One region of the Monashia sp. NPDC004114 genome, then DNA from elsewhere that is predicted to be linked to it. Evidence: predicted binding sites of a transcription regulator. Region 1 holds the regulator's gene; each other region holds the start of a gene.
The links. Region 1 encodes LexA, which represses DNA repair genes until DNA is damaged. Its sites were predicted from a motif close to TCGAACANNTGTTCGA; they were not measured.
Positions count from the first base shown of each region.

Region 2: ACWEOW_RS03740 (YbaK/EbsC family protein) is a predicted target of LexA. The motif match lies at 3,350-3,365, and genes of this name have one in related genera.
Region 3: ACWEOW_RS04735 (alpha-ketoglutarate-dependent dioxygenase AlkB) is a predicted target of LexA. The motif match lies at 3,935-3,950, and genes of this name have one in related genera.

Region 1 is NZ_JBSGGK010000005.1:170,631-180,565, reverse strand. It holds gene ACWEOW_RS09070 (lysylphosphatidylglycerol synthase transmembrane domain-containing protein) at 1-110, opposite strand, end outside; gene ACWEOW_RS09065 (glycosyltransferase family 4 protein) at 241-1,359, opposite strand; gene ACWEOW_RS09060 (6-pyruvoyl trahydropterin synthase family protein) at 1,356-1,754, opposite strand; gene ACWEOW_RS09055 (zinc-dependent alcohol dehydrogenase) at 1,760-2,749, opposite strand; gene ACWEOW_RS09050 (CDP-alcohol phosphatidyltransferase family protein) at 2,829-3,665, shown strand; gene ACWEOW_RS09045 (CDP-alcohol phosphatidyltransferase) at 3,662-5,494, shown strand; gene ACWEOW_RS09040 (hypothetical protein) at 5,491-5,892, shown strand; gene ACWEOW_RS09035 (Sir2 family NAD-dependent protein deacetylase) at 5,963-6,865, shown strand; gene ACWEOW_RS09030 (phosphotransferase) at 6,855-7,892, shown strand; gene lexA (transcriptional repressor LexA) at 7,904-8,611, opposite strand; gene ACWEOW_RS09020 (LysM peptidoglycan-binding domain-containing protein) at 8,863-9,285, shown strand; gene ACWEOW_RS09015 (hypothetical protein) at 9,690-9,935, shown strand, end outside.
Region 2 is NZ_JBSGGK010000002.1:207,847-217,781, forward strand. It holds gene ACWEOW_RS03725 (DNA polymerase III subunit alpha) at 1-2,037, opposite strand, end outside; gene ACWEOW_RS03730 (SAV_6107 family HEPN domain-containing protein) at 2,223-2,672, opposite strand; gene ACWEOW_RS03735 (DUF6504 family protein) at 2,716-3,210, opposite strand; gene ACWEOW_RS03740 (YbaK/EbsC family protein) at 3,449-3,985, shown strand; gene ACWEOW_RS03745 (DUF4126 family protein) at 4,300-5,052, shown strand; gene metF (methylenetetrahydrofolate reductase [NAD(P)H]) at 5,063-5,971, opposite strand; gene ACWEOW_RS03755 (polyprenyl synthetase family protein) at 6,064-7,170, shown strand; gene ACWEOW_RS03760 (Rv2175c family DNA-binding protein) at 7,205-7,588, opposite strand; gene ACWEOW_RS03765 (LysM peptidoglycan-binding domain-containing protein) at 7,895-8,839, shown strand; gene pknB (Stk1 family PASTA domain-containing Ser/Thr kinase) at 8,926-9,935, shown strand, end outside.
Region 3 is NZ_JBSGGK010000002.1:421,391-431,325, reverse strand. It holds gene leuA (2-isopropylmalate synthase) at 1-799, shown strand, start outside; gene ACWEOW_RS04745 (hypothetical protein) at 836-2,377, shown strand; gene ACWEOW_RS04740 (maleylpyruvate isomerase family mycothiol-dependent enzyme) at 2,415-3,248, opposite strand; gene ACWEOW_RS04735 (alpha-ketoglutarate-dependent dioxygenase AlkB) at 3,262-3,912, opposite strand; gene recO (DNA repair protein RecO) at 4,053-4,781, shown strand; gene ACWEOW_RS04725 (isoprenyl transferase) at 4,810-5,595, shown strand; gene ACWEOW_RS04720 (Fur family transcriptional regulator) at 5,635-6,036, opposite strand; gene ACWEOW_RS04715 (metal ABC transporter permease) at 6,033-7,052, opposite strand; gene ACWEOW_RS04710 (metal ABC transporter ATP-binding protein) at 7,049-7,921, opposite strand; gene ACWEOW_RS04705 (metal ABC transporter substrate-binding protein) at 7,918-8,868, opposite strand; gene ACWEOW_RS04700 (DUF6703 family protein) at 8,918-9,199, opposite strand; gene ACWEOW_RS04695 (glycine--tRNA ligase) at 9,288-9,935, shown strand, end outside.

The DNA.
Region 1 (9,935 bases):
TCCACGCGGCGCAGGGCATCGAGGAAGGGACCCGTGCCGATCCGCCAGGCCAGCACGCCGAGGATCGCGGCACCAGCCAGGGGCCGCAGCCACCACATCTCGCGACGCATGCTCCTCCGGCCTTCCGCTGTGGACGTCCCACCCGGAGGACGTCTACGACCCGCCACGGGTTCAGCACCCGCCGCGGGTTCAGCTGCGGCGGCGGCAGCCGCCACGCGCGCAGCCGCACACGTGTGCATCTCAGCCTGCCAGGCGCGCCAGGACGCTGGACACGCGATGAGCCGTGACGGTCCAGTCGGGCAGCATGCTTCGCCGCTCCCTGGCAGCCATGCGCAGCCGCTCTCGCAGAGCGGCGTCCGTCAACCACCACCGGACTCCGCGAGCGAGTGCTTCGGAGTCCTCCGGTCGCACGAGCAGTCCCGGCGTGGAGTCCGAGTCGGCGTGCGGGTCCGCGTGCGGGTTGACGTGGAGAGATCCCGGGCCACCGTCGAGCGGGGCGAGGTCCCGCCGCGCGCCGAGGGCCTCGGGCAGTCCACCCACGGCAGTTGCCAGCACAGGAAGCCCCCTCGCCAGCGCCTCGGTGACCACCATCCCGTATGTCTCGGCGCGCGAGGCGAGCACGACCAGGTCGGCGGCGGCATAGGCCCGGTCGAGGTCGACGCGGGAGAGGGGCCCGACGAGGCGCACTCGGTCGTCGAGGCCGAGTCTCGCTGCCTGCTGCCGAAGACCCGCGACGAAAAGCGGCTCGATCTCGAGCGAACCGGCGCACATGCAGCTCCAGGGCAGGTCGTCCACCCGGCCGAGTGCATCCACGAGCAGGTCGTGCCCCTTTCCCGGCGTGACGGCCGCGACGCAGAGCAGGCGACCGCCGCTGTCCGTGCCCGGCGCCACGTCGGCGCGGTCGACTCCGGGCACGGCGACATGCAGACGGTCGGCGTCGATCGCATAGAGCTCCTGCAGCCGCGCTCGGGTCCACTCGCTGGTGGTCACGATCCCCGCGGCCGTCGTGAGCACCTGACGCTCTCCGTCGTCGCTCGTGCCCTGCTGGCCGAACGGCATATGAACCAGGATCACGAGTCGTAGCCGATGTGCTTGCGGCACAAGCACATCCGAGCAACCTGACGCGACGAGGCCATCGACGAGGACAACTGCTCCCGTGGGCACCGCATCCAGCACACGGGCGAGCGCGGCGCGGGCCGCCTGGTCCGGGTGGGGCCACGTGCCCCCGACCAGGTGCTCTCGGACGGTCCAGCCGAGCGTGGCCAGCGCGTCACAGAGCCGACGGTCGTAGACGTTGCCGCCGCTGGGCCGGTCGGCGCGGTGGACCGTGTCCGGGAGGACGGCGTGAACGTCGGTCACAGCGGGCGGTCGTACGACGCCCACGCGACGTGCGACTCGTGGAGGGTCACGGCGATCTCGGTGACGTGATCCGCGGCCCGGCCCAGTCGGCCTCCGTGGACACGCTCTGCGAGCCGGTCGGCGACGAAGCGGGCCAGTGCCTCCGTCGTCGTGTTCGTGCCGGAGAGCTCGGGCAGCTCGTCGAGGTTGCGGTACGACAGGCCGGCCATGACCTCGTTCACCTGCTGGGTGGCAAGCCCGATGTCGACGAGGATGTTGTCGGGGTCGAGCTCGGAGCCGCGGAACGTCGCGTCGACGACGTATGTGGCGCCGTGGAGCTGTTGTGCGGGTCCGAAGACCTCCCCGCGGAAGCTGTGGGCGATCATCATGTGATCACGTACGGTCACGCTGAACATCCGTATTACCCCTGTTCGTAGCTGATGGTGTGACAGATCGCCGCCATGGAACCGTCCGCGAGGCCGGCCATCACCTCCGGCAGGTCCTCGAACCGTGACCGGCCGGTGAGGAGGGTGTCGAAGGCCGGGTCGCGGAGCAGGTCGAGTGCCAGTGCCAGCCGGTCGGCGGGCGTCCGCCGGACCCGCCGTGACGTGGCGACCATCCCGACCTGGCTGGCCCGGACGGCGAGGCGGGAAGAGTGGAACGATCCACCCAGGCGGAGCTGCACGGGCGAGTCCCCGTACCAGCTGAGGTCGATCACCTTGCCTTCCATACCCAGCAGGTCCAGGGAAAGCTGCAGCCCTGCCGACGACGCGCTTGTGTGCACCACGAGGTCGTGATCCGGCACCCAACCCGCTGCGTCGTCGGGCCGGGCGAAGTCGACCCCGAGCCGCCGTGCGACCTCCGCGCGGGATTCGTCGATGTCGACGAGGGTCACGCGCACCCCGGGATAGCGCGCAAGCAGCCTGGCGACGGAGCAGCCCACCATGCCGGCGCCGACAACGGCTACGCGGTCCCCCACGAGGGGTGCGGCGTCCCAGAGCGCGTTCACCGCCGTCTCGACCGTGCCCGCGAGGACCGCGCGTGCCGCGGGCACGTCGTCAGGGACGACGACGACCGACTCCGACCCGACGACGTATGCCGTCTGGTGTGGGTAGAGGCTGAACACCGTGCGCCCCGTGAGGTGGCTCGGGCCCTGCTCGACGATGCCCACGTTGAGGTACCCGTACTTCACCGGAGCGGGAAACTCGCCCTCCTGGTGCGGAGCTCGCATCGCGGCATACTGGCTCGGCGGTACCCGACCGAGGAAGACGAGCGACTCGGTGCCTCGGCTGATCCCCGTGAACAGAGTGCGAACGAGCACCTCACCCGGCGCCGGGTCGGGCAGGTCGGCCAGGCGGATCTCACCCCGGCCCGGCTCAGTGAGCCAGAACGCACGCGCACCCCTCGTCACGGGCCTAGCGTAGAGCCCGGGTGAACTCCGGCACCGGGCTCGTCGTCCTTGGTGCAAATCCCGAAGTGGCGGAGGCAGGATGCGTGCGGTAGTCCCCGGCGGGGCGGTGATCGGCTTCATCGGCGCCGCAGGCCTCCTCGGCACGCTCCACGCAACAGTGGGTCTCGGCACGGCGGGTTGGGCCGTAGGGCTCGCCTCCAGCGTCGCGCTGTGTCTCCTGCTGGCAGCCGGCCTCATGCGACGGGCCCAGCCTCGGCTGGGCCCGGCAGACCGCATCACGCTGACCCGCGCGGTGCTGGCGTGCGCCGTGGCTGCCCTCACCGCCGACTCGTTCGAAGGGCCGCCTCGTGTCGCGACTCTGGTCGGGCTCGCCGCGCTGGCACTCGTCCTCGATGTGGTGGACGGCCGAGTTGCCCGGCGCACCGGGACTGCGAGCCCACTCGGCGCGCGTTTCGACATGGAGTCGGACGCCTTCCTCATCCTCGTGCTGAGCGTTTTCGTGTCCCAGCAGCTCGGCTGGTGGGTGCTGATGGCCGGCGCGGCCAGGTACGCCCTGCTCGTCGCAGCGTGGCTGGCTCCGTGGCTGTCCCGGCCGATCCCCCCGAAGCACTGGCGCAAGGCCGTGGCAGGCGTCCAGGGTGTCGTCCTCACGGTCGCTGCTGCCGGGGTACTGGCTCCGAACGTCACAGCTCTGGTGCTCCTGACCGGACTCGGCCTCCTCGCTGCCTCGTTCGGCACCCAGGTCGCCACCCTGTGGCGCACGCGGTCGCACTACGCAGTCGACGATGTCCAGGTCGGGGCGCCGGACATCGTCCCGGGCGCCGCCCCGGACTTCGCCCTGGGCGCCGCCCCGCACGTCGCACCGCACGTCGCACCCGGCGCCGCGCTGGCGGCCGCCCAGGTGAAGGCCTCATGACGGACGTGACGTCAGCGGAAACCCCCGAGCCTGGCACCGCCGAGCCGGCCGCCCCAGCAGCCGGGCCGGCGCGCGCCAGGACCGTCGTGAGCTGGGTCGCGACGGTCCTCGCGGGCCTGCTCGTCTGGTTCGCGCTCGTCGCGCCTGAGGGTGGCAGGCCGCTGACTCCGTTGGCCTTCCTTCGTGTTCCCGTCGAGGCGATCGTGCTGATCGGACTCGCAGTCGTCCTGCCGCGCGCACCACGACGCTGGCTCGAAGTGGTCGCGGGTGTCGTCCTCGGGCTGCTCGTCCTGGTGCGGATCCTCGACCTGGCTTTCCTGGCCGCGCTCTACCGTCGCTTCAACCCCGTGACCGACTGGCGGTACGCCGGCTCCGCGAAAGACCTCCTCGGCGACTCGGCCGGCCCCGGCGTCGCGGTGCTCGCGACCGCGGGGATCGGCCTGCTTGTCCTCGCACTGCTCGTCCTCACGCCGCTGGCGATGGTGCGCCTCGGGACCGTCGTCGACCGCCATCGCGCCGGTGCTGTTCGCGTGGCGGCGGCCCTCACGGCCGTCTGGGTCGCGGCTGCGGTCCTGAGCCTCCACCTGGTTCCGAACTCGCCGGTGGCGTCCTCGAGCGCGGCGGCACTGGTCGCCGACGAGGTCGGCACGGTGCGGGCCAACCTGCATGACCGCGAGGTCTTTGCCCGGGCGATTCCGGTCGACCGCTTCCACGACGCCGCGGGCCCGGACCTGTTGACGGCCCTGCACGGCAAGGATGTCGTGTTCGTGTTCGTCGAGAGCTACGGCAAGGTGGCGGTCGACAGGTCGCCGGACGTGGCTGCTGCGCTCGACGCCGGGAACAGCGCGCTGAGAGGCGCGGGATACGCGTCGGCGAGCGCCTGGCTGACCTCGCCGACGTTCGGCGGCATCAGCTGGCTCGCGCACTCCACGTTCCAGTCCGGTCTGTGGGTCAGCAGCCAGCAGCGCTACGACCAGCTCCTCGACGCGCAGCGGTTCACCCTGAGCAGGGCCTTCGCCCGCGCCGGCTGGCGGACCGTCGACGTCATCCCTGCCAACCGCAGCGACTGGCCGGAGGGCAAGGCCTTCTACGGCTACGACCAGGTCTACGACTCGCGCACCCTCGGATATGCCGGGGAGGGCTGGGGCTACGCCCCGATGCCCGACCAGTTCACCCTCTCGGCGTTCGACCGCCTCGAGCTGGCCCGTCGGGACCGGCCGCCCGTCATGGCCGAGATCGACCTCGTGTCGAGCCACATCCCCTGGGCACCGCTGCCCCGGATGGTCGCCTGGAACGCCATCGGCGACGGCTCGATCTTCTGGCAGCAGGCCGGCAAGGCCACACCACGTGAGGTGGTCTGGCAGACCCCCGCCGGCGTGCGGACGGCATACGGGCAGAGCATCGCCTACTCGCTCGACAGCGTCGTGTCGTTCCTCGAGGGGACGCGTGACCGCAACCTCGTTGCCGTCGTCCTCGGCGACCATCAGCCCGTGAGCATCGTCTCGGGTGACGGAGCGAGCCACGACGTGCCGGTCTCGATCATCTCCCGCGACCCCTCCGTGCTCGACCGGATCTCCTCCTGGGGCTGGGCGGCGGGCGTGCGGCCCGGGCCGGACGCTCCGGTCTGGCCGATGGACCGGTTCCGTGACCGGTTCCTGACAACCTTCGGCCGCACCCCGCCCACCACCGTGGCGACGCCCGCCTCGAGCACACAACCGACCCCGGTCACTGAACCGTCGAGCCCCGCGGCTCGTCTTCCTCGGCAGGTGGTCCAACGCCGTGACGTCACACGTCGCCGCGGTGCGACCCGGACGATGGGAACATCATGAGAAGCCTCCGATATCTCGGTGCAGCAGCACTGCTCGTGTCCGCAGCGGTGCACCTGTACCTGTGGTTCAACGGTGTGCGCAACCAGTCGGTGGGGCCGATGTTCCTCATCAACGTCGTGGCGGGCGTCGTGATCGCGGTCCTGCTCGTGCGGTGGACGCACTGGATTCCGGCGTTCCTCACCCTCGGGTTCGGCGTGGCGACCCTGGGCGCATTCATCATCGCGGCGACCGTCGGGCTGCTCGGTGTGCACACGACGTGGCAGGGGTGGGACGTGTTCACCGCCGCGGCGGCGGAGGTCGTCTGCATCGTCGTCGGTGGTGTCCTGCTCGTCGGCGAGCTCGGCGGCGCCAGGGCGCCGGCGCAGGGGGCGCAGACGCGCGGGCGCCACGCGGGCTGACCCGCCCGGCCGGGGCCAGCCGCGGTCCGAGGACCCCAGGTCCGCGCGAGGCGCCACGTAGGCTGTCCGAGTGCGGTCGCTGAGTGTCAACCGGGTCCTCCCGGAGCCTGTCGACCTCGGGACGTTCGACGACCTCGTCGACCTCGTCTCGGGGGGCGGGGTCCTCGTCCTGTCCGGCGCGGGGCTCTCCACCGAGTCAGGGATCCCCGACTACCGCGGACCCGACGGCACGCGACGCGTCCAGCCGATGACTTTCGGGGAGTTCAAAGGGTCGAGCGAGGCCCGTCGTCGGTACTGGGCGCGCAGCTACATCGGATGGCAGCGCTTCAAGGCGGCGGAGCCCAACGACGGGCATCGGGTCGTGGCCGACCTCCAGCGGGCCGGCTACGTCGGTCCCGTCATCACCCAGAACGTCGACGGCCTGCACCAGGCTGCGGGTGCCCGGGACGTCGTCGAGCTGCACGGGTCGCTCGAGCGTGCGGTCTGTCTCATCTGCGGCGAGATCACGACCCGGCTGGGTCTCCATGAGCGGATGACCGAGGCCAACCCCGGCTTCATGGCACGCTTCGCCGAGGCCGCGGCTCGCGTCGGGTCCCAGTGGGGCGAGCAGGTGCGCCCCGACGGCGACATCGTGCTGGCCGACGAGCTGGTCGACTCCTTCCACACACCCCGATGCCTGGTCTGCGGCAACGACACCGTCAAGCCGGACGTCGTCTTCTTCGGGGAGTCCGTGCCAAAGGCGTTGGTGGACAGGTGTTTCCGACTCGTCGACGACGCGGGTGCCGTGTTGGTGCTCGGCTCTTCGTTGTCGGTCATGAGCGGCTACCGCTTCGTCCGGCATGCCCATCACCGCGGCATACCCGTGGCGATCGTCACGCGGTCGGCCACCCGTGGGGACGCCCAGGCCACCACGAGGGTCCACGCGCCGCTCGGACCGACGCTGCGCCGCCTCTGGAGTGCTCTTGAGCACTGACCCGCGGTGGTATGCCGCCCTGCCGGAGTCGGGCCCCGGCCCGTCCGAGCGATGGACGTCCGCCGACTTCGCGACCGAGCTGCACGCGTGGGTGGGCGGCGCGCTCGGATCTCTCGGGCACGAGCTCGTCGCTCTCGAGCCGGTGCACCAGCGACCCTGGTCGACGGTGTGGCGCGCCCGGGCCGGCGACGGCGGACTGTTCTGGGCCAAGCAGAACTGCGCACACCAGAGCTTCGAGGCGCACCTGCTCATCGTGCTCGACCGCCTGGCAGGGGATCGGGTGGTTCCGGTGGCCGCGGCGGACATCCACCGCGGTCTGCACCTCGTGCCCGACCAAGGGCCGGTCTATGCCGAAACGGTGCCGGCGGACGACATCGACGCATGGTGCACGGTCGCCGTCGAGGCGATGCACCTGCAGCGCGAGCTCTTGGGACGCGAGGCTGAGCTCGCCGCTGCCGGGCTCACGAGGATCCGCACAGCGGAGGTCGCCGAGTACGTGACCGCCCGGGCGTCGTCGCTCGCGGGCCTGCCGGCCGATGACCCTCGACGGATGCCTGCGGACGAAGCCGCCAAGGTGTGCGCACTCGATCCGGTGATCCGTGGCTGGGCGGCCCAGGTCGAGGCGCTCGACCTCCCGGACACGTTGGTGCACAACGACCTTCACGGGCACAACGTCTTTGCTACGGACGGGCAGATGCGCTTCTTCGACTTCGGAGACGCCGTGCTCGCGAACCCGCTCTGGTCACTGCTCATCCCCCTGCGGGTGATGTCGAGCCGGCTGGAGGCCGGGGTGGACGACCCACGGTTGCGTCGGGTGGCGGACGCCGCAACGGAGGTGTGGGGAGACCTTCGGCCCGTCGGTGAGCTCCGGGCCGCCCTGCCGGCGGCCCTGCAGCTGGCACGACTGGGCCGGGTGGAGGCGTGGCTTCGGGTCGTGGCGACGATGACGCCGTCCGAGCTGGCCGACTTCGGTGACTCGCCCAGCTGGTGGCTGGCGTCGCTGCAGGAGGAACCACCGCTCCGCTGAGCGGTGCCGGCTCAGACGCGGCGCAGGACGGCGGTGACCTTGCCGAGGATCGTCGCGTCGTCGCCGTCGATCGGCTCGAAAGCCTGGTTGTGGGGGAGCAGCCAGACGTGGCCGTCCTTGCGCTTGAACGTCTTGACCGTGGCTTCGTTGTCGAGCAGGGCCGCGACGATGTCGCCGTTGTCGGCTGTCTGCTGTCGTGACACCACCACCCAGTCGCCGTCGCAGATGGCGGCGTCGATCATCGAGTCCCCGACGACCTTGAGCAGGAAGAGCTCGCCCTCGCCGACGATCTGCTTCGGCAGCGGGAAGACGTCGTCGACGAGCTCCTCCGCAGTGATCGGCACTCCGGCGGCGATCCGACCCAGGACCGGGACGTATGCCGCCTGGGGACGCGAGTCGCCGCTGTCGGTCTCCAGGTCGTGCTGCTGCACGCCGAGGTCGATGTCGCCACGGCGCCGCGACGGGCGGGCGTCGGGCGAGACGACCTCGATCGCGCGCGGACGGTTGGGGTCGCGACGGAGGTAGCCCTTCGTCACGAGGGCGTTGAGCTGGTGCGAGACGCTGGACGGGCTGGCCAGGCCGACGGCGTCACCGATCTCACGCATGCTCGGCGGGTATCCACGCCGGTCCACAGAGTTGCGGATGACCTCGAGCACACGCCGCTGGCGCACGGTCAGGCCGTCGCCCTTGTCGCGGTCGGGAAACTCGGTCACGCCCATGATGTCCCCTTCGTCGTGCTCGTCAGACCCCGATGTCTGGCTTGCGGTGAGCGCCGCTCGGGCGCTCGTGAGGGCCAGTGTCAGTGGTGACTGGTGTGGTTGGTGGTGTGAGAACAGCGTACGAGGTTCGAACACAGTTGCCAAACACCTGTTCGATGCGTGTCTCGACTTCGTCGAACAGACGTGCTACAACTCGTACAGACGTTCTATCGAACACCTGTTCGTTCGGCCATCAGCAAGGGGAGGTCATCATGAGCGCCATCGTCGTCGAGGCAGCGCACCGGCAGCAGGCTCAGGGGGCCCCGTGCGACCCGCTCCCGGCCCCTCGCGGGCGTGGCCATCTCGTGCTCGTGCCCACCGGTCCGGATGCGCTCGGTCCGGCGTCGACGCCACGCCCACGTCTTCGTCTGACCCGGCGCGGGCGGCTCGTCGTCGCGCTCCTCGTCGCCGCCGTCGTTGCCGTGCTCGGCGTGGCAGCCGCCGTCCAGCGCGCCGGCGCCGTCAGCGAGCCGCGTGTCATCACCGTCCAGCCGGGCCAGACCCTGTGGGGCATCGCCTCGCGGGAGCTGCCGGACCTGCCGGTCACCAGCGGCATCGTCGAGCTCCAGCTCGCCAACAGCCTGTCGACCTCGCAGATCCACATCGGTCAGCGGCTCGTCATCCCGACGCCCTGACACCGCGCCGCCGGGCCCTCGTCTGGTGACGGGCCCGGCTCCATGGCAGCCGCGTTGGCTCCACCTTCAGCGGCTGGCGGTAGCGGCGCTTCGACCCCGCCGCTCTCGCCCGGACGCCGCACCCCAAGATCGGGGTGCGGCGTTCTGCCACGCCTGGGCGGTGTCGAGGGGCGCGCCGCCCCGCCTGTCACACGACGGGCCGGGCTGGTGCACGGGCCGTTGATCGGTGACGCGCGGGACGGAGCGCTCACTCGGCCGGAACTCAGCCCGACGGCATACCTCGCCGGCTGTGGTGCCTCGCCCTGTGGACGGCCTCCTGTGCCGTGCGCATCCCTGTGGATGACGCGATGCGACCGATCCCCTTGCCTCCATAGCCTGTTCGCTCCGACGAAGGGAGTGCAGGTATGCGGTATGCGGTGGACACGGACGCGCTGCACGACAGCGCCGACGCCGTGGACCTGGCGCTGTCGCGACTCGAACGGCTGGGCATCGTGCCAGTGATGGGCTCGGTCGCGACGGGTCTGCCCGGAGGCCGCGTGGCCGGTGCTGTGGCACGGCTCGCCTCGGTGTGGGAGTCGCGGGTGTCCGACACGAGGTGGATGCTGCGAAGCCTGGGAGGCGAGCTCGTCGCGGCCGCCGAGTCGTACGAC
Region 2 (9,935 bases), on a different contig from region 1:
GAACTTGCCGATGAGCTCACGCTGCCCTGGGCTCTCGATCTGGAAGCAGCCGAGCGTTCGGGTCGACCGGACCAGCTCGAAGGTCGCCTCGTCGTCGAACGGCACTTGACCCTCGTCGTCGAGGTCGACCCGCAGGCCGTCGACCCGCTCGACCTCGTCGACGGCGTGCGCCATCGCCGACTGCATCCGGATGCCGAGGATGTCGAGCTTGAGGAGCCCCATCTCCTCCACGTCGTCCTTGTCGAACTGGCTCATCGGAAAACCGAGCCAGCTCGCCTCGACCGGCGTGCGGTCGAGGAGTCCGGAGTCCGACAGGACCACGCCGCACGGGTGCAGCGCGATGTGTCGCGGCAGGCCGTCGAGCCGCTCGACGATGTCGAACATCAGCTGCAGGCGTGGCACGTCGAGCCCGCTCGCCCGCAGCTCGGGCAGCTCGGCGAGCGCGAAGCGGACGTTGCGCGCCGCGACGTGCGGGAACGCCTTGGCCATCGCGTCGACCTCGGGTGGGGGCAGGCCGAGCGCCGCCCCAGCGTCGCGGATCGCATGGCGCACTCGATAGGTGTCCATCATCGACACGCACGTGACCCGCTCCCCGCCGAAGTGCTCGAGCACCCGCTCGTAGATGTCGGTGCGGCGGGCCGACTCGACGTCGATGTCGATGTCGGGCAGCTCGGCCCGCAGGGGCGAGCAGAACCGCTCCATGAGCAGGCCGTGCCGCATGGGGTCGACGCCGGAGATGCTGAGCAGGTAGTTGACGAGCGAGCCGGCGCCCGAGCCGCGCGCTGCGACGCGAACCCCCATCTCGCGGATGAGGTCGCAGACCTGCGCCACGGTGAGGAAGTACGTCGCGTAACCGAGGGAGTCGATGACCGCGAGCTCGTCCTCGAGCCGGTCGCTCACGGCAGCGAGCTCGCTCTCGGGGCGGCCCGGGTAGCGGACTGCGATCGACTCACGGCACCGGCGCGCGAGGACCTGCTGCGGGTTGACCCCGGCCCGGATCCCGAGGACGCCTGGCTCTGGCAGGTGCACCGAGCCGATGCCGAGGTCTGCGCGGGGGTCCTGGATGCACTCGGTGGCGAGCGTCGTCGTGCGGGCGATGAGCGCACGGGCCTGCTCGCGCGCGAGGGCGCCGCCACCGACCAGGCCAGGGCCGGAGACCTGGACGACGTCGAGCGCCAAGGCGTGCATGAGCGGCGTCGGCGACAGGTGGCCCGCCGTCGTGACGCGGTCGAGGTGGCGCTCGTCGAGCGCCACGAGTCGACGGGCGGCGTCGAGCACGTCGACGATGGCGGCGTCCTGCGGGTCGGCGTGTCGGACCGCCGCGGTGATGACGCTCGGCACCCCGACCTCCCGCGCCAAGGCAAGCATCCGGCCCGCCTGGCCGAGGCTGCCGGGCAGGTGCTCAGGGCCTCCGTGGCAGACCACCTCGACGACGGCGCCGCCCGGCGGCAGGAGCGCCACCCAGCGCTCGAGCGCCGCCTTGGCGCGGCCGTGCCGCTTGGCGAGGACTTCGCGGCCGACGTCGGAGTCGGGCCCGAGCAGGACGACCAGCCGCGGGACTCGGGTCGACTTCTCCTGCGCCATGCCCGATGGGCCGGTATGCCGGGTGGCGGGGTCCCCGGGCTCCGGTGGCGCTCCGGCGTGGTCGGCGACGACGCGCGCCGTCGTGACGGGGGTGCCGCGCTCGCCGCGCAGATGGGTCGCCGTGACGAGCCGGCAGAGGGCAGCCCATCCCTCCCCCGGCGACAGGCCGGTGCCGGCGCTCCCTCGCGCGAGCACCGTGACCCGGGGCAGCCGCGGGTCGACGAGGGCACCGCCCCGCACCGGGGTGCGGACGGACTTGGCCCGGCGCTCCGGCGCCTCCCGGCCGAGCGCGAGGTCGACGCCCAGGATGGGGGCGACCCCGTGGTCCATGCACGACCGGACGAACTTCACTGCGCCATAGAGGCCGTCGCGGTCGGTCAGCGCAAGGGCGGGCTGACCCCACGAGGCGGCCCGCTCGACGAGCTCATGCGGCTTGGCCGTGCCGTAGCGCATCGAGTAGCCCGACGCGACGTGCAGGTGCACGAAGGTCTCGACCGGCACACGGTGCGCGGTGCTGCGGCCGGTCGCGTCCGTCGCGCTGTTGTTCGTGCTGGTGGCGTCCGTCGTGCTGGTGGCGTCCGTCGTGCTGGTCGTACCGGTTGTCGTCGCTGTGCTGGTGGTGCTCGTCATGCCACTGGTCACGCTCCGCTCGCCCGGCTCCTCGACACGGGGGTGATCGACTGGGGCAGCGGGATGGTCAGTGGCACCCCGAGGAGGTCCTGGACGATCTCGAGGAACATCTCGGCCTGGCGCAGCAGGTCGTCGGCTTCCCGGACCGAGATGTGGCCGCCACGGTCGATGACCGAGCGGTGGGCCGAGCATGCCGCGAAGAATGCCGCCCACTCCCCCAGCTCAGGTGCGACGCCGGGCAGCACCTGCCAGACACTGCGTGGTCGCGCCCGCGGCGTCGGCGCCGTGCGGGCGGCGACCACCGCAGCCCCGGCCCGCAGCGCGCCGAGATGCGCGTCGCGGTACCGCTCGGACGCGTCGGAGGTGCGGCACGCGGCCTCGAGGGTCGTGCGGGCTCGCTCGAGCAGGTCGAGCACGGCGACCGAGATCGGCGGTCGGCGTAGCGGGGCGGTGGTCACGATCGGCTCCTTTCTCGTCACGGATGGTTCGTCAGTCACGCGGTCAGTCGGCGATACGGACGAGCGACCACCGGTCGCTCGGGTCGTGGCCCGCCGCCTCGTCATGGGCCAGGTCGTAGACGCCGGGTGCGAACGACCACCCGGGGCTCGCCTCGACCCGCCAGATGTGCTGCTCGCTCGCGGCCGCGGCGAGCGTCTGGCCCGGGCGTACGTGCTCCTCGTCGGCCTCGAGGGCGTCGCGCCACCAGGCCCGCCGCTCCCGCCAGTGGGCGAGCACGTCGCGGACGACATAGAGGCGGCCGCGCCAGATGAACGCGGCGGGGACGGCGCCCGAGTGCAGCTTCACCGGCACCTCGCTCGGCACGTCCGGGGTGCCGGCCGGGGCGGTGGGTGCCTCAGCGGGCACCTCCCCCTGCACCCCGACCGGCACGCTCTCAGGCCGTCTGACCGGCACGTTCCGCTGCACTCGCACCGGCACCTCGGCCGGCACCGCGACCTGGACCTTGACCCTCACGGGATCGCTGAACCTGCGCACCACGACACGTCTCCCTCGGACACGTCGAGGCCGGACATCACGACCCAGGCCGCTCGCGCCCCACACGAGCAACCCGACACCAACCGACGACTGAGCTGACTGAAAATACTGGCTGGACAGACCACTGACTCGAACATCTGTTTCGAACATGTGTTCGATACGCACAGCGTAGCCCCCGGCGCCGACACCGTGTCAAGCAAGTCCGGCGAGTCGGGTGAACGCCGACGCTACGGTGGCGCTCATGGTCCAGATAGACGCCCCGACGCCGCAGAACCCGTCCGCCGTGCTCGACCATCCCTCGGTCCGACGGGTCCGCACCGCCTTGACGGATGCCGGCGTCGCGGGCGAGGTCGTGGTCCTCGACGGCGCAGCTCGGACGGCGGCCCAGGCAGCCGAGGCACTCGGCACCTCGGTGTCGGCGATCGCGAACTCCCTCGTGTTCCTGGCGACCCGCTCCGACGGGTCGCGGATCCCCCTGCTCGTGCTCACATCCGGAGGCCATCGCGTCGACACCGGCCACCTCGCAGCCGAGCAGGGCTTCACGTCGGTTGGCAGAGCTGACCCTGAGTTCGTCAGAGCCACAACGGGATTCGCGATCGGTGGCGTCGCGCCCGTCGCCCACACGACCCCGGTGACGACGCTGGTCGACGCTGCACTCGCCCAGCAGGCTGTCGTGTGGGCGGCCGCTGGTCACCCGCACACCGTCTTTCCCACGTCACATGACGAGCTCGTCCGGATCACCGGCGGACGCTCGGTCTCGGTACGCCCGCCGGGCTGACCCGCCCTCCCACACGCCACATCGACGCCCATCCAAGGCTGCGCCCGCACGGGTCAGGGCACCCGCATGTCGGGTCGGCGGACCCCGGCCATCGCCCACGTGAGTAGGAGTGCTCAGGCGCCACGCCCGCACCACCCGGCAGAGTCTGTCGTGCGGGCACGGTCCGCGAACGGAGGGTTGCAGGGGTGCCGTCCGCTCGCGGATCGGGCTCCATGTGCGTCGTCTCTCGTGTCACCTCGTTGCACGCTGGTCGGGAATAGGGCACCGTCCCAGATGTTGGAACCGTGTTCTCGCCACAGCACGCAAGGAGCGACATGGGCACCGAGCTCATCCCCATGGCCTTCACCACCGGGTGGGGCAGCGGAATCAACGCGTACCTTGTGGTGCTCGTGCTGGGCCTTGCCGACAAGGCGTTCCACCTCAGCCAGATCCCGGACGCTCTGGCGCGCACCGACGTGCTCGTCATCGCCGGGATCCTCTTCGTCGTCGAGCTCGTCGCCGACAAGGTCCCGTACGTCGACTCGGTCTGGGACACCATCCACACGGTGATCCGACCGGCCGTGGGCGCGACCATCGGCTACCTCATCGGCCATGACACCGCGAGCCTCGACGCCGCGATCGGTGCGGCCACGGGCGGCGTCACCGCCCTCATCTCGCACGGCATCAAGGCCGGCCTGCGCGGTGTCATCAACACCTCACCCGAACCGGCGAGCAACATCGTGGTCAGCACCTCCGAGGACGTGACTGTCACCGGGGTCACCGCGCTGGCCATCGCCCATCCCTGGGCCGCGGCGACGATCGCCCTGGTCCTGCTCGCCCTGGGCGCCTGGATCGTCTACAAGCTGGCCGGGCGGATCCGTCGCCTCAAGCGACGCTACGACGCCTGGGGTGAACGCGTCGGCATCTCGCAGCCGTCTACCCCGCGCACCGCCCCGCGAGCAGGCTCACCGCCAGGCTCACCGCCGACCCAGCCGATCCCGCGGCGAGAAGCGTCGCCGCAGGTGGGCCCGTCGACCCGGTCGGCCGCTCCCGCCGACCCTGAGAGCGCCGGCGAGGATCCGCGGTAGGGCGCGCGGCTCAGAGGCTCCCGAACACCTCGAGCGTCGCCGACGAGCGGTTCATCGTGATGAAGTGGATGCCCGGCGCACCTTCGTCGAGCAGGCGACGGGACGACTCGGTGGCGATCGCCAGGCCCTCGGCACGCACGCCTTCGGCGTCGTCACCGTGGCGGTCAAGCCGCTCGGTGATGGCTCGCGGCATCGGCTGCCCTGCCAGCTGGGCCATCCGGATGACCTGGCGTGCGTTGGTGATCGGCATGATCGCGGGCACGACGGGCAGTCGGGAACCGCGTCGGGCGAGCTCGTCGCGCAGCCGCAGGTAGTTGTCGACGTCGAACACCATCTGTGTGATGGCGAACTCCGCTCCCGCGCGCTCCTTGCGGATCAGCGTCTCGGCGTCCTCATCGACGGAGCGTGACTCCGGGTGCCCGTCAGGGAAGGCCGCGACGCCCACCGTGAAGTCCCCGAGAGCCTTGACGAGGCCGACGAGCTCGTCGGCGTGGTCGAAACCCTCGGGGTGCGCCACCCACGGCTGACCCAGACCGCCCTGAGGGTCGCCGCGCAGCGCGAGGATGTTGCGCACCCCGGCCGAGGCGTACGACCCGACGATGCCGCGGACCTCAGAGATCGAGTGGCCGACGCACGTGAGGTGCGCCATCGGAGTCAGCGACGTCTCCTCGAGCACGCGCTGGGTGAGTCGCACCGTCCGGTCGCGGGTGCTTCCGCCCGCGCCGTAGGTGATCGACACGAAGCTCGGCGAGACCTTCTCGAGCCTGCGGATCGCCTCCCAGAGCTGCCCGACGGCGGCCTCGTCGCGCGGCGGGAAGAACTCGAAGCTGAACGTGGGCGTGTCAGCAGCGATCATCGCCGGGATCGATCGGGTGAACCGCTCCGCCCGAGCCATCGAGGATGCCGTGCCGTGTGCCATGCCGCACACGATAGGCCGCTCGTGTCCACGTCGTGCGGGCTGTTCACAGGCCGACCACGGCTCCGCGTAGGCTGACCACGATTCCCGACTCGATGGAGGACGCCGTGCAGACCCCCACCGAACTCGACGTGCTCCGCCGTCGGGTCCAGCAGGCGATCGATGCCCAGATCGCCGGGGCCACGGAGTCGTTGGCTGTCATCGGCGACGAGACCGTTCCGCTCGTCGCGGCCGTGTCGGGCCTGTTGACCGGGGGTAAGGGCCTGCGCGCCCGCTTCCTCTACTGGGGCTACCGCGCCGCCGGCGGGGCCGACTCGGATGCCGTGGTCCGCCTGGCCGCGAGCATGGAGTTCTTCCAGGGTGCCGCGCTGCTCCATGACGACGTCATGGACCGCAGCGACACCAGACGAGGTATGCCGTCCGCACACCGCGCCGTTGCCACGCTGCACCGCGAGCGCGGCTGGGCAGGCGACCCGGACCGGTTCGGCGAGGGCACGGCGATCCTTGCCGGTGACCTCTGCCTCACCTGGTGCGACGAGCTCTACTCGACCTGTGGCCTGCCGGCTGCCGAGCTCGCCCGCGGCCGACAGCTGTTCGACACCATGCGGACCCAGCTCATGGGCGGCCAGTTCCTGGACCTCCTGGAGTCTGTCCGCGGGTGGGAAGGCCTTGACCTCGACGCGCGAGTCGCATCGGCACGCAAGGTGATTCGCTTCAAGAGCGCGAAGTACACCATCGAGCACCCGCTGCTCATCGGCGCGCTTGTCGGCGGGGCCCCAGATCGTTCGCTCGCCCCGCTGTCCGACTACGGCCTTGCGCTCGGCGAGGCGTTCCAGCTGCGGGATGACCTGCTCGGCGTGTTCGGCGACCCGGAAGCGACCGGCAAACCCGCCGGCGACGACCTGCGCGAAGGCAAGCGGACGGTTCTGGTCGCCCACGCACTCGACGCGGCGTCCGACATGGATCGCGCGACGGTCGAAGGACTGCTGGGCCGCGACGACCTCGACCTGTCCGGGGTCGAGCAGATCCGGGAGGTGCTCGTCAGGACCGGCGCGGTGGATCGGGTCGAGGGGCTGATCACGGCGCTCGCCGACGACTCCCGCAAGGCGGTGGAGCAGGCTCGGGGGACCGGCGAGTTCGACGCCGACGCGCTCGACGTGCTGGAGGAGCTCGTCGACGTGTCGACGGCGCGTCACGCCTGACCGCGGCGGCGGGCGAGCTCCGCGGGCCCGCTCGTCAGAAGGCGAGTTCCTGCGCTCGGCGCCTGATCTCGGTCTTGTGCCCAGCGCGGAGCGCATCGATCGGCGCCCCCTCGACCGGGAGCGTGGGGTCAGGGGTGAAGAGCCACTCGATGATCTCGCCGTCGTCCATGCCACCATCGGCGAGCACGGTGAAGGTGCCCCGCAGCTCGGGTCGGGGGCCCGCCGTGTCGAAGAACTTCGCCGGCACCGACGGCACCCGCCGTGGCCCGATGCGAGCGCTGAGGACCTCACGGTCCGCGAGGTACTGCCGCACCTTCGCCAGCGGCACTCCCAGCTGCTCCGCGATGTCGGGGACCGTCAGCCACTCGCCCACCAGCGACTCGAGGTCGCCGGCCGTGTCGTCACCGGATTCGGTCAGGTTCGTCCCGTCGGTCTGGCTCGACCGCACCTGCTTGTCGCTCACGAGCGAAAAGTCTGCCACTGCGCGCCTGGCGGGGCGCGACATGGTGACGCGATGAGCCGGCATACGGGTTGGCCGAGGTAGCGCCCAGGCGCCACGGGGCGCTCGCAGAGGCACGAATTACAATGTTGTATTTTCACTTTAGTGCTCAACTGTGCGCTAACGTCACATGCGTCACTCTGCTCACTCAACTACCATAAAGCCCTTCCCGAACCCCTCCACGCGCCGCATCACAGCACTCGGGCTCAGGAAAGGACCTCCGGAATGCCCCTCGCCGACGTCGCCGCGCTGGCGCAGCCGCCCCACGCCGTCGTTGCCCCCGTCAGACCTCAGACCTGGACCACTGTCGTGGTGCGACCAGGCGACACCCTCTGGGCGCTCGCGATAGCGCACCACACCACGGTCGCCGCCCTCGTGGAGAAGAACGAGCTGGCCGGCGGCGGAGCGATGATCCACATCGGGCAGCGGCTGCAGGTGCCGGGCCCGGCCAGCGCGGCCCCCACCTCGAAGCCCACCTCGAAGCCCACGACGCCGAAACCCGGGGCCTCCAAGCCGGCCGCCACGGGACGCGTCCACATCGTGCAGGCGGGCGACACGATGTCCGGCATCGCCGTGCGCTACCACGTGTCTCTGACCAAGCTGCTTGCCGCAAACACGCTCAAGAACGCTCATCTCATCTTCGTCGGCCAGCGCATCATCGTGCCCGCGCCGCCAGCGCCTCCTGCTCCGAGCACCGCCCCGCCGGCCGGGTACAAGCCATCCACGAAGACCGAGAAGGCAGTTGCCGCAAGCAAGGCGAAGCTCGCCCACGAGCAGGTCCCGACGCGCGCCCAGACGGCCGACATGATTCGAGCCACGGCGACCCGGCACGGCGTCGACCCTAAGCTCGCGCTCGCGGTCGGCTGGCTCGAGTCCGGCTGGTTCCAGCGGGCCGTGTCGTACACCGACGCGGTCGGGGTCATGCAGATCATGCCCACCTCCATCGCCTGGGCGTCGGAGCTCGCCGGTCGCACCCTCGACCGCTACGACACCCAGGACAACATCACCGCCGGTGTGCTCATCCTCCGTGCGCTGCAGGCCACGGCCGACGACCGTGACGAGGCGATCGCGGGGTACTACCAGGGACTGCGCTCGGTGCGGACCAAAGGGATGTACGAGGACACGAAGAAGTACGTCGCGGCAGTCCTCGCCATCTACGCCAAGCTCTGAACGCCCAGGCCGGGCGCACCCCCGAAGCTGCCGTCCCCGCGGCTGGCCTGCACGGGATGCGCTGGTTCAGCCCGTAAACTTCCCCCGTGACGTCCAGCGTGGCGGACGCGCTCGTCGGTCGGGTCATCGACGGTCGCTACCGGATCCTCTCTCACCTCGCAGACGGGGGCATGGCCTCTGTCTACGTGGCGCTGGACGGACGCCTCGACCGGCAGGTCGCCCTCAAGATCATGCGCCCGGGCCTGGCCACCGATGACGTCTTCGTCGAGCGGTTCCGGAGCGAGGCCCGCTCGGCCGCCCGCCTCAGCCACCCCAACGTCGTCGCCGTCTACGACCAGGGCGAGGACGACGGCGACGTGTTCCTGGCCATGGAGCTCGTCGACGGGAAGACCCTGCGGGACGTCATCCACGAGGAGGCGCCGTTCACGGCCCGCGAGGCGCTGGCGATCCTCGAGCCGATCCTGCTCGCCCTGCGGGCGGCCCACTCGGCAGGGATGATCCACCGGGACGTCAAGCCGGAGAACGTCATCGTCCGGCGGGACGGCGAGGTCAAGGTCGCCGACTTCGGCCTCGCGCGGGCCATCACCAACCAGTCCACGACGAGCCAGACGGGCGTCCTGCTCGGCACGGTGTCGTACCTGTCCCCCGAGCAGGTCGAGTCCGGTATGGCCGACCAGCGCAGCGACGTGTACGCAGCCGGGCTGCTCCTGTTCGAGATGCTCACCGGGCGCAAGGCGGTCACGGGCGACACCCCGATCCAGATCGCCTACCAGCACGTCCACGGTTCGATTCCCGAGCCGTCCTCGATCGTCGACGCCGTCCCGCCCGAGCTCGACCTGCTGGTCGCTCGCGCCACGGCCCTCGAGCCGGACGACCGGTTCGAGTCCGCGACGGAGTTCGTCTCCGCGCTGCGCAGCGTCCGGTCCCAGCTCACGCCGGCCGACCTCGACCGGCGTGGCGTCGCCGTCGACGTGCGGTCCTCCCCCGGCCTGCCGCCGTCGGCCGGCGCGGTGGCCGGCGCGGTCGCCGACGGCTCGCGCTACGCGATCGCCGACGCGTTCTCCGAGGCGGCGCCCTCAGGCACGTCTTCGCGCCG
Region 3 (9,935 bases), on a different contig from region 1:
CATCGACGAGATTCGACGCACGGTCGAGCACTGCAACCAGCTCCCGGTCAACGAGCGCCACCCCTACGGCGGCGACCTCGTCTTCACCGCTTTCTCCGGCTCGCACCAGGACGCGATCAAGAAGGGGTTCGAGGCGATGGCCGCCGAGGCCAAGGAGAAGGGCACGAGCGTCGACGACCTCGTCTGGGGAGTGCCCTACCTGCCCATCGACCCGCACGACCTCGGTCGCTCCTACGAGGCCGTCGTCCGCGTCAACAGCCAGTCCGGCAAGGGCGGCGTCGCCTACATCATGAAGACCGAGCACCAGATGGACCTGCCGCGGCGGCTCCAGATCGAGTTCTCGGGCGTCGTCCAGCGCGGTGTGGACCAGGACGGCGGCGAGGTGTCCCCGGCCGACCTGTGGTCCAGGTTCCGCGACGAGTACCTGCCCGACCCGGCCCGTGCCTGGGGCCGCTTCGACCTCGTCAACGTCGTCACCGACTCGACCGTCGACGGTGCCACGACGATCGAGGCGACGCTGCACGACAGCGGTGAGCCCACGACGGTCAACGGCACGGGCAACGGCCCGATCGCAGCTTTCGTCGACGCGTTGTCCGCTGTGCCGGACACTCCGGACGTGCGGGTGCTCGACTACCACGAGCACGCCCTGTCGGCCGGTGGCGACGCCCGTGCGGCGGCATACGTCGAGTGCGCGGTGGGGGACCGCGTGCTGTGGGGCGTCGGCGTCGACCCCTCGATCGTCACGGCCTCGATCAAGGCGATCGTGTCGGCGGTCAACCGGGCGGAGCGGGACAGCTGAGACTCCGGAGCCCGCGGTCCGGTACCGTCTGAGCCCATGGAGACCCCCGTCGGCAGAGCGCTGCTCAGGCTGACGGGGGTCGTTCTCGTGGCCGTCGCCGTCGTGGCGCTCGTGGCGCCCCGCGCGGCGAACATCGAGTACCGCTGGCAGGTCGTCGTCCCGACGGTCGTCGTGGTGCTTGTCGTCGCCGCCGTCGCCCACGTTCCGCGGTGGGTGGAGAACCTCTGGGTGCCCGTCGTCGTCGCGGTCGGCGGAGGCGTCCTTGCCACCTGGGTCGGCCTGATGGGCCGGTACGAGTACGGCTGGGACGCGCGCGTCATCATGGACATGGCGCGCTCGGTCAGCGGCGGCCGACCGCTGACCGATTCGGACTACGGCTACCTCTCGCTCTTCCCGAACAACCTCCCGCTGCTTGCCATCGACCGGCTCGGCGTCGAGGTGGGCAGGAGCCTCGGCCTCTCGCCTGATGCCGTGCTCATCACGCTCAACGGCGTCTGCGTGGCCGTGACGGTGTATGCCGTCCACCTGCTCGTCGTGCGCGTGGCCGGCCGCGGTCCGGCCCTTGCGGCACAGCTCGCGACGCTCGCACTGGTTGGCACGAGCCCGTGGCTCAGCGTGCCCTACACCGACTTCTACGCGATGCCGTTCGTCGTGGGCGGTGTCGCTCTGGCGGACAAGGCACTCGCACCAGGTCGGCGGTCGACCCGGATCATCATGTGGGTGCTGGCGATTGCGGCGATCACGATCGCGTACTCCATCAAGACGACACCGGTCGTGGTGGTCATCGCAGCCGTGCTCACGGCCGTCATCGCGACGTTCGACCACGGGCTGCCGACCGCACGACGGATGGGTGTCGTGGGCGCGTGTGCGGCCTCGGTTTTGGGGTTCGTGCTCCTCGGCACCGGTCTGGCCAACGCCTCGATGAGCTCGGCCGGGGTCGACTCCTCGCGGATCGACGACACCGTGACGCCGCCGCTGCTGTGGTGGGTCGCGATGGGGTCGCTGGAGCATCGGGGCTCGACCGGCGCGGTCGCCTACGGGGCCTACTCGGGCGAGATGGTGGCGGCCGTGCACGGCCAGACCCAGGGCCAGATGCGCGACTATGCCGGGCAGGTGCTTTCCGGACAGTGGAGCGAGCGCGGCATCGTCGGCACCGCCGCGTTCTACGGCAACAAGGTGGCCTGGAACTGGGGCGACGGGATGTTCTGGGCCTGGGGTGAGGGTAATGACGCGTCGCCGGAGGCCCTCGCGCCGGCCACCGGGGCGACCGCGGTGCTGCACGAGGTGAACGGGCTGCACGGGACCTGGTACCAGCTCAGGGCCGACCTGGCCCAGGGGCTCTGGATCGCGGTGCTCATCGTCGCGGGCCTCGGCCTGCTGCGGGCGCCCTATCGCCGCGAGACGGTTCTCGTCGCCGTGTCGGTGCTGGGGATCGCCGCGTTCACCCTCGTCTTCCAGGGCCGGTCGCGCTACCTGTTCGCGTTCGTCCCGCTTGTGGTGGCGCTGGCGGGGATGGCGCACGCCTGGCTGCCGGTCCGGCGTCGGCGCGCGGCGGACACCTCGGTCCGGGCCGCCTGAGCGTACACGCCATCCGAAAGGCCGTCACGGGGCCGGCTCAGTCGATCGAGTGCCCGAGCACGCGGTCGACGGCGGCGAGCGCTGAAGCGTCACCATCTCGGGTGATCTCGCCGTGCGCCGGGCGGTTCCAGAGCCAGCAGTCGAGGTCAGCCGCAGAGCCGCAGATCTCCGCGGCGGAGTCGCGCCCGCTGCTGTCATCGGGCCCGTCGCTGACGAGGAACCTCTCGACGTCGATGTCGTCGCCGTCCGCGTCGGTGCCGGTGATCCGAACCGGGGTCACGGTCCATGAGTGCATGGCGTCGACCGTGGCGATCGTCACGCCTGGACCTGTCGCGACATGCGTCAGCCCCGGCTCGGGGTCGTACCCACGCATGATCCGTAGGACCTCGTCGACGCCGTCGGCCGCCAGGCGACAGTCGATCGGCGCCCGGTCGGCCCCGGCCGTGAGCTCGGCGTCGATGCGGTGCACCAGCGCTTCGTGGGTCTGCCTGCGGCGGATGTAGCCGGCCGAGCGGTCGTCGGCCCACATCCACAGCTCGGTCTCGGGAGGCAGCTGCGCGAGCATTCGCTGGAGGCGCTCGCTGGACTCGTCGAAGAAGCCCAGGAGGCTGGCTCGGTCGGTGGGGCGCTCGCGTCGTGCCGCGTTCATGGCCTCGAGATCCGCCGGATCGGTGAGGCGACGCTCGGCGATCTCCCCCCAGAACCACTGGACCTCGCCGAGGTGCCAGATCAGGTCGTCGGTGTCCCAGTCGGGGCAGGTCGGCACACGGCTGGCCGCTGGGGCTTGCGCGAGCACGGCGCGGAAGCGCGCTGAGTCCTGCGCCAGGTGCGTGAGAAAGGGAAGGTCGCCAGCGGTCGGGCGAAACGGCATACATCGTCTCCTGTCAGCGGACACCCGCCACACGGAACTGAACGGAAATTCGCGGTCCGACCGGGTCGGACGTCTTCGGGATGGAATGATCCCACGTCCGCTGGCACGAGCCGCCCATGACGACGAGGTCACCATGGGCCAGCGGGAAGCGCAAGCTCTTTTGTCGGGTCCCGGCGACGACATGGCCGTCGCGCGGGCGCATCGCCAGCGTCCGAGCCGAGCCGAGCGACAGGATCGCGACCATGGTGTCGAGGTCCTTGGAACGGCCGATGCGGTCGCCGTGCCATGCCACGCTGTCGCGGCCGTCGCGGTAGAGGCACAGGCCGGCCGTGACGAAGGGCTCGCCGAGCTCGGCGGCATAGTGGGCGCTCAGCGCGTCGCGGGCGGCGACGAGCATCGGGTGGGGGAGCGGCTCGTCAGCCGCGTAGAAACAGGTCAGACGCGGGACGTCGACCACCGAGTCATACATCTGCCGCCGCTCGGCTCGCCATGGCACGTCGTGCAGCAGCGCCGTGAACAGCTCGTCGCCGGCGGCGAGCCACCCTGGGCGGACGTCGACCCACGCCCCTTGGCCGAGCACGTGGCGGCGCAGGCCGGTGCGGACGTCGCGCAGGGTCATGTCGTCGGTGAGGTCGAGCAGCGACCCCTGAAGGGTGAGGTCCATGGAACCACGATAACCCAGATCCTCGAACAGGTGTTCGACAGATCGTGGTCATGTCAAGACGCTGCCCCGCCGAGCGATCCGTGCACGACGCGCCAGGGCACCTCGATTTGACCACTGGACTCGTGAGGGACAATGGCGCCATGCCGCTCTACCGTGACGAGGCGATCGTGCTGCGCACCCACAAGCTGGGCGAGGCCGACCGCATCATCACGATGCTGACGCGCACCCGCGGCCGGGTCCGCGCCGTGGCCAAGGGCGTCCGCCGGACGAAGTCGCGCTTCGGCTCCCGACTCGAGCCGGGCATGGTCGTCGATGTCCAGTGCTACGAGGGGCGCAACCTCGACACCGTGACCCAGGCGGAGGCCCTCGCGCCGTACGGCGACGCCATCGCCCGCGAGTACGCCGCGTACACCTGCGCGACCTCGATGCTCGAGACCGCACTTGCGCTCACGGAGGAGCACGAGCCCCAGACGCAGCAGTACCTCCTGCTCGCCGGCGCTCTTCGCTCGCTCGCCGAGCGCGCCCACGACCCCGGCCTCGTCCTCGACGCGTACCTGCTGCGCTCACTCGCCGTGGCGGGCTGGGCGCCGAGCTTCGTCGACTGCGCCAAGTGCGGCGCGGCGGGGCCGCACCGTGCCTTCAACGTGCAGTCCGGCGGTGCCGTCTGCCCCGTATGCCGTCCACCCGGGTCGAGCGCGCCCGCGCCCGAGACGTTCGAGCTCCTCGCGGCACTCCTCTCGGGTGACTGGGACGTGGCCGACTCGAGCGACCCCCGTCACCGCCGGCAGGGCAGCGGGATGGTGGCAGCCTTCCTCCAGTGGCACATCGAGCGCGGCCTGCGGTCGCTGCCTCTCGTCGAGCGTGCCTGAGCCCACCCAGCGACCGCGACGGAGACCCATGACCCCGCCCTACGCCCGGCCCTTCGCGCACCCCTCCGGCGCCACGCCGCCGACGATCCCGAGCGGGCTGCTGCCGCGCCACGTGGCCATCGTCATGGACGGCAACGGCCGCTGGGCGAACCAGCGCGGCCTGCCGCGGACGAAGGGCCACGAGGCCGGGGAGGCATCACTGCTCGACGTGGTAGCCGGGGCCATCGAGGTCGGGGTGACCCACCTGTCGGCATACGCGTTCTCGACCGAGAACTGGCGCCGCTCGCCGGACGAGGTGCGTTTCCTCATGGGCTTCAACCGTGACGTGATCCGGCGGCGACGGGACCAGCTGCACGAGTGGGGCGTCCGGATGCGCTGGGTCGGCCGCACGCCGCGTCTCTGGAGGTCCGTGATCAAGGAGCTCGAGATCGCCCAAGAGCTCACGAAGCACAACACCGGGCTCACGCTCTACTTCTGCGTGAACTACGGCGGTCGCGCGGAGCTCGCCGATGCGGTGCAGCGAATCGCCTACGACGCCAAGGCGGGCCGGCTCAAGCCGAGCGGGGTCGACGAGCGGACCATCCAGCGCTATCTCGAGGAGCCGACGATGCCTGACGTGGACCTGTTCGTCAGGTCGTCGGGTGAGCAGCGCACGAGCAACTTCCTGCTGTGGCAGTCGGCCTATGCCGAGATGGTGTTCCAGAACCGGCTCTGGCCGGACTACGACCGGCGTGACCTCTGGTCCGCGATCGAGGAGTATGTCGCGCGCGACCGCCGGTACGGCGGAGCGGTCGACACGCCCCAGAGCCGCTGAGCCACCCGGTCGTTCGTCACCGAACGAACGCGCGTTCGGTCAGGTGGGGGGACTGCAGTCGGCGCAGGTGCCGAAGATCTCGAGGCTGTGGGTCACCCCGGTGAAGCCGTGCTCGCTCGCCACCTGGTCGGCCCAGCTCTCGACGGTCGGCCCCTCGACCTCGACCGTCTTGCCACACTCCCGGCACACGAGGTGATGGTGGTGGTGGTTCGAGCAGGCGCGGTAGACGGCCTCGCCGTCGTCGGTGCGCAACACGTCGACCGTGCCGGCCTCGACCATGGACTGGAGGGCACGGTAGACCGTCGCCAGCCCGACGCCCTCGCCGGCCTCGCGGAGCCGCGCATGGACGGTCTGGGCGGAGGTGAAGTCGTCGGTGTGCTCGAGAAGCTGGGCGACGGCCACCTGCTGCCGGGTGGGTCGCCGGGTCGTCGTGCCGCTCATCGCCCGCCTCCGGTCGTCGATGTCGTGCTCGGTTCGTGCGTGTGCGAGGTCAGCTCGCCATGCTCGTCGTAATGGCCCTCGTGGGCGGCATGCAGGTGCCCGTCGTGGATGTAGTCGACGTGGTCGCCGTGGGTGATGGCCCGGTGACCGCACTCGACGCCGTGCTCGTGCGGATGGCGCTCGGCCATGGCGTGGCGCCGGTTGCGCATCCGGGCCGCCACGGTGGTGCTCACTGCGGTGACGATGAAGAGCGCTACCGCGAGCAGGACGATGGTGCCCCCGGACGGTGTGTCGAGCGGGTAGGAGAGGACGACCCCACCGACGGACGACACGAGGCCGAAGGCGATGGCCCAGCGGAGTCCACTGCTGAACGACCGGGCCACGAGCTGGGCGGTCGCGTTGGGGACGATCATCAGCGCGCTGATGAGCAGCAGGCCGACGACGCGCATCGCCACGACGACCGTCGTCGCGGTGAGGACGGCGAGCACGATGTTGAGCGGCAGCACCGGGATGCCCACCGCGCGGGCGTACTCCTCGTCGTTGGCGACCGCGAACAGGCGCGGGCGCAGTGCCCACGTGGTCACCGAGATGATGACGGCCAGCGCCGCGAACACGTAGAGGTCGCTGCGCTGGGTCGTCAGGATGGACCCGAAGAGGTACTTCATGAGGTTGGCCGGGGTGCCCTCGGGCGACCTGCTGATGATGACCACGCCCGCCGCGATGCCGCCATAGAAGATCACCGCGAGGGCGACGTCGCCGTTGGTGCGCCCACGGGCCCGCAGCAGCTCGATGACGACGGCGGCGACCACGGCCGCGACGAGAGCGGTGAGCACCGGAGCGGCACCGGTGACCAGCCCGATCGCGACTCCGGCGAGGGCGACGTGCCCCATGCCGTCGCCGATGAGGGACAGCCGCCGCTGGACGAGGAAGATCCCGACCATCGGAGCGACCGTCCCGACGAGCAGAGCCGCGACGAGGGCGCGCTGCATGAAGTCCACGGTGAGCACGTCGATCATGGCCGGCCTCCTGGGGTCTCCCGCGCGTCGAGCGGGCCGTGCGGCAGCGACCGTGCCATCGGATGCGAGCCGCCGTTGTCATGGCCGTCGAGCTCGTCGTCGTGGTGGTGGCTGTCGTGGTCATGGTGGACGGTGCCTCGTGCGACGGCATACTGCTGCGGCGTCCCGTCGAAACGGATGCGGCCTGCGTCCACCACGACGATCCGGGTGATGAGACGCTCGAGGGCTCCGAGCTCGTGGGTGACGACGACCATCGTCACGCCGCCGTCGATGAGGCGCTCGAGCACGTCGGCGAGGACGTGCTGGTTGGCCGCGTCCACCCCAGCGGTCGGCTCGTCCATGATGAGCACATCGGGCTGCGCGGCGAGCGCCCTGGCGATGAGGACGCGACGTTGCTGGCCTCCCGAGAGGGTGCTCACCTCGGTCGCCGCCCGGTCCGCGAGCCCGACCACCTCGAGGGAGCGCGCGACGATCTGGCGGTCGGTGGCCCGGAGGCGGCCCAGCCAGCCGATGCGGGGGAGCCGACCGGTCGAGACGATCTCCTCGGCCGTGGCCCGCACGGACGCCGAGAGGGTATGCCGCTGGGGCACGTAGCCGATCCGGGCGCGGTCGCGCACGTCGTCGCTGGGCACCCCGAAGAGGGTGACCTGGCCGGCGACCCGGTCGTTGAGGCCGAGGATGCCCTTCATGAGGGTCGACTTGCCGGACCCGTTGGGCCCGACGACCGCGACGATCTCGCCGCGGCGGACGGTGAGGGTGGCATCGGCGAGCACGGCGCGGTCGCCGTAGCCGAAGCTCGCACCGGCCAGGTCGATGACGGCCTCTCCGGTCGGCGAGGTGCCTGGGGCACGAAGCGGTGTAGCGGTCACTGGCAGCCCAGTCCCTTCTGGAGCGCGGCGAGGTTGCTGTGCATCACCTCGAAGTAGTCCGTGCCCGCCGAGGCCTGCGTGATCCCCTCGACGGGGTCGAGCGTCGCGAGAGTGGCGCCGGTCGTCGTGGCGACGGTCTGGGCGAGGTGCGGCTCGACCAGCGTCTCCTGGAAGATCGTCGTGACGCCCTCGGCTCGCACGAGGTCGGCCACCCGCTTGAGCGCCGCGGCGCTGGGCTCGGCGTCCGGGCTGACACCGGTGATGCCGTGCTGCTCGAGGCCGTAGCGCTCGGCGAGGTAGCCGAAGGCCGCATGGCTGGTCACGAGCACGTGCGAGCGGCAGGTCTGCAGGCCCTTGGTCAGGTCTGTGTCGAGCGCGGTCAGACGGCCGACGAACGCCTCGGTGTTCTTGGCGTACTTGGCGGCGTTGGCGGGGTCGACCTGCGCGAGCCGGGCGCCGATCGCCCTGGCCACAGCGGCATACCGCTGCGGGTCGAGCCAGAAGTGCGGGTCGGCACCGGCATGGTCGTGCTCGGCGTGCTCGGCGTGCTTGTCGGTGGTCTCGCCCTCGTGCTCGTCAGTGCCCGTCAGGTCCAGGTCGGCCGCGCCGGCCACGTCGAGGACGGCGGACGGGTCGACCTGGCCCATCGCGTCGTCGACCGCCGGCTGGAAGCCGTCGGCGTAGACAACCAGGCGTGCCTTGGTCATCCCGGCAACGTCCTGTGGCGTCAGCTCGAGATCGTGCGGCTCGGCGCCGGGCTTGGTCAGGACACTGACCGGGAGGGCGCCCCCGGTGATCTGCTGGGCAGCGAACTGGATCGGGTAGAACGACGTCACTATGGCGCCCTCGGGGCTGCTGGCCGCGCTGTCGCAGGCGGCGCTCGCACCAACGATGGCCGCACCGGCTGCGAGGGCTGCGAACAGTCGGGCCGGCCGGTGGAGGGTCATGGTGACCATCATTCTCGAAGTGAGAATGATTGTCAAAACCGTTCTTGGGTCAGCTGGGGATGATCTTCACGAGCGCGACGGCGAGGGCGAGCACGAGGACGGCGGCACGCATGACACGCTCGGGAAGGGTCAGGCGCGTCCACGTGAGGTAGAGCAGCCACCCGACGAACGCCGACACGAGCAGGAACGCGATGCCGCCCCAGGGGCGCGGCGCGACGATGCCTACGACGAGCACGACGGCGAAGACGGTGATCGAGACGGCTCGCGGCAGGGCGTTGAGGCGCTCGAGAAGCGGGTACGACGCGTGCTCGACCCGGGAACGGAAGCTCATGCTCACGTGAGCAGGGTAGGGCAGCCGGCGACACGGGCGCAGCGGTCGCACGCCGGTGCACCTTCCCGGGACAGATAACCTATCCCGCATGGCCAAGCAGACATCCATCGTGGACACCGTCGTCAGCCTCTGCAAGCGCAGAGGTTTCGTCTTCCCGAGCGGTGAGATCTACGGAGGCACTCGTTCTGCCTGGGACTACGGCCCGCTGGGCGTCGAGCTCAAGGAGAACATCCGCCGCCAGTGGTGGAAGGCGATGGTGACGAGTCGCGACGACGTCGTCGGCCTCGACTCCTCGATCATCCTGCCGCGGGAGACGTGGGTCGCCTCGGGCCACGTCGGCACGTTCACCGACCCCCTGGTCGAGTGCCTCAACTGCCACCGCCGCCGTCGCGCCGACCACCTCCAGGAGGCGTACGCGGAGAAGAAGGGCCTGCTCGACCCCGACTCGATCCCGATGACGGACATCACGTGCCCCGACTGCGGCACCAAGGGCAGGTGGACCGCACCTCGCGAGTTCAACATGATGCTCAAGACCTACCTCGGCGTCATCGAGGACGAGACCGGGCTGCACTACCTGCGCCCGGAGACGGCCCAGGGCATCTTCGTCAACTTCAACAACGTGATGCAGGCGGCCCGGAAGAAGCCGCCGTTCGGCATCGCGCAGACCGGCAAGAGCTTCCGCAACGAGATCACCCCGGGCAACTTCATCTTCCGCACGCGCGAGTTCGAGCAGATG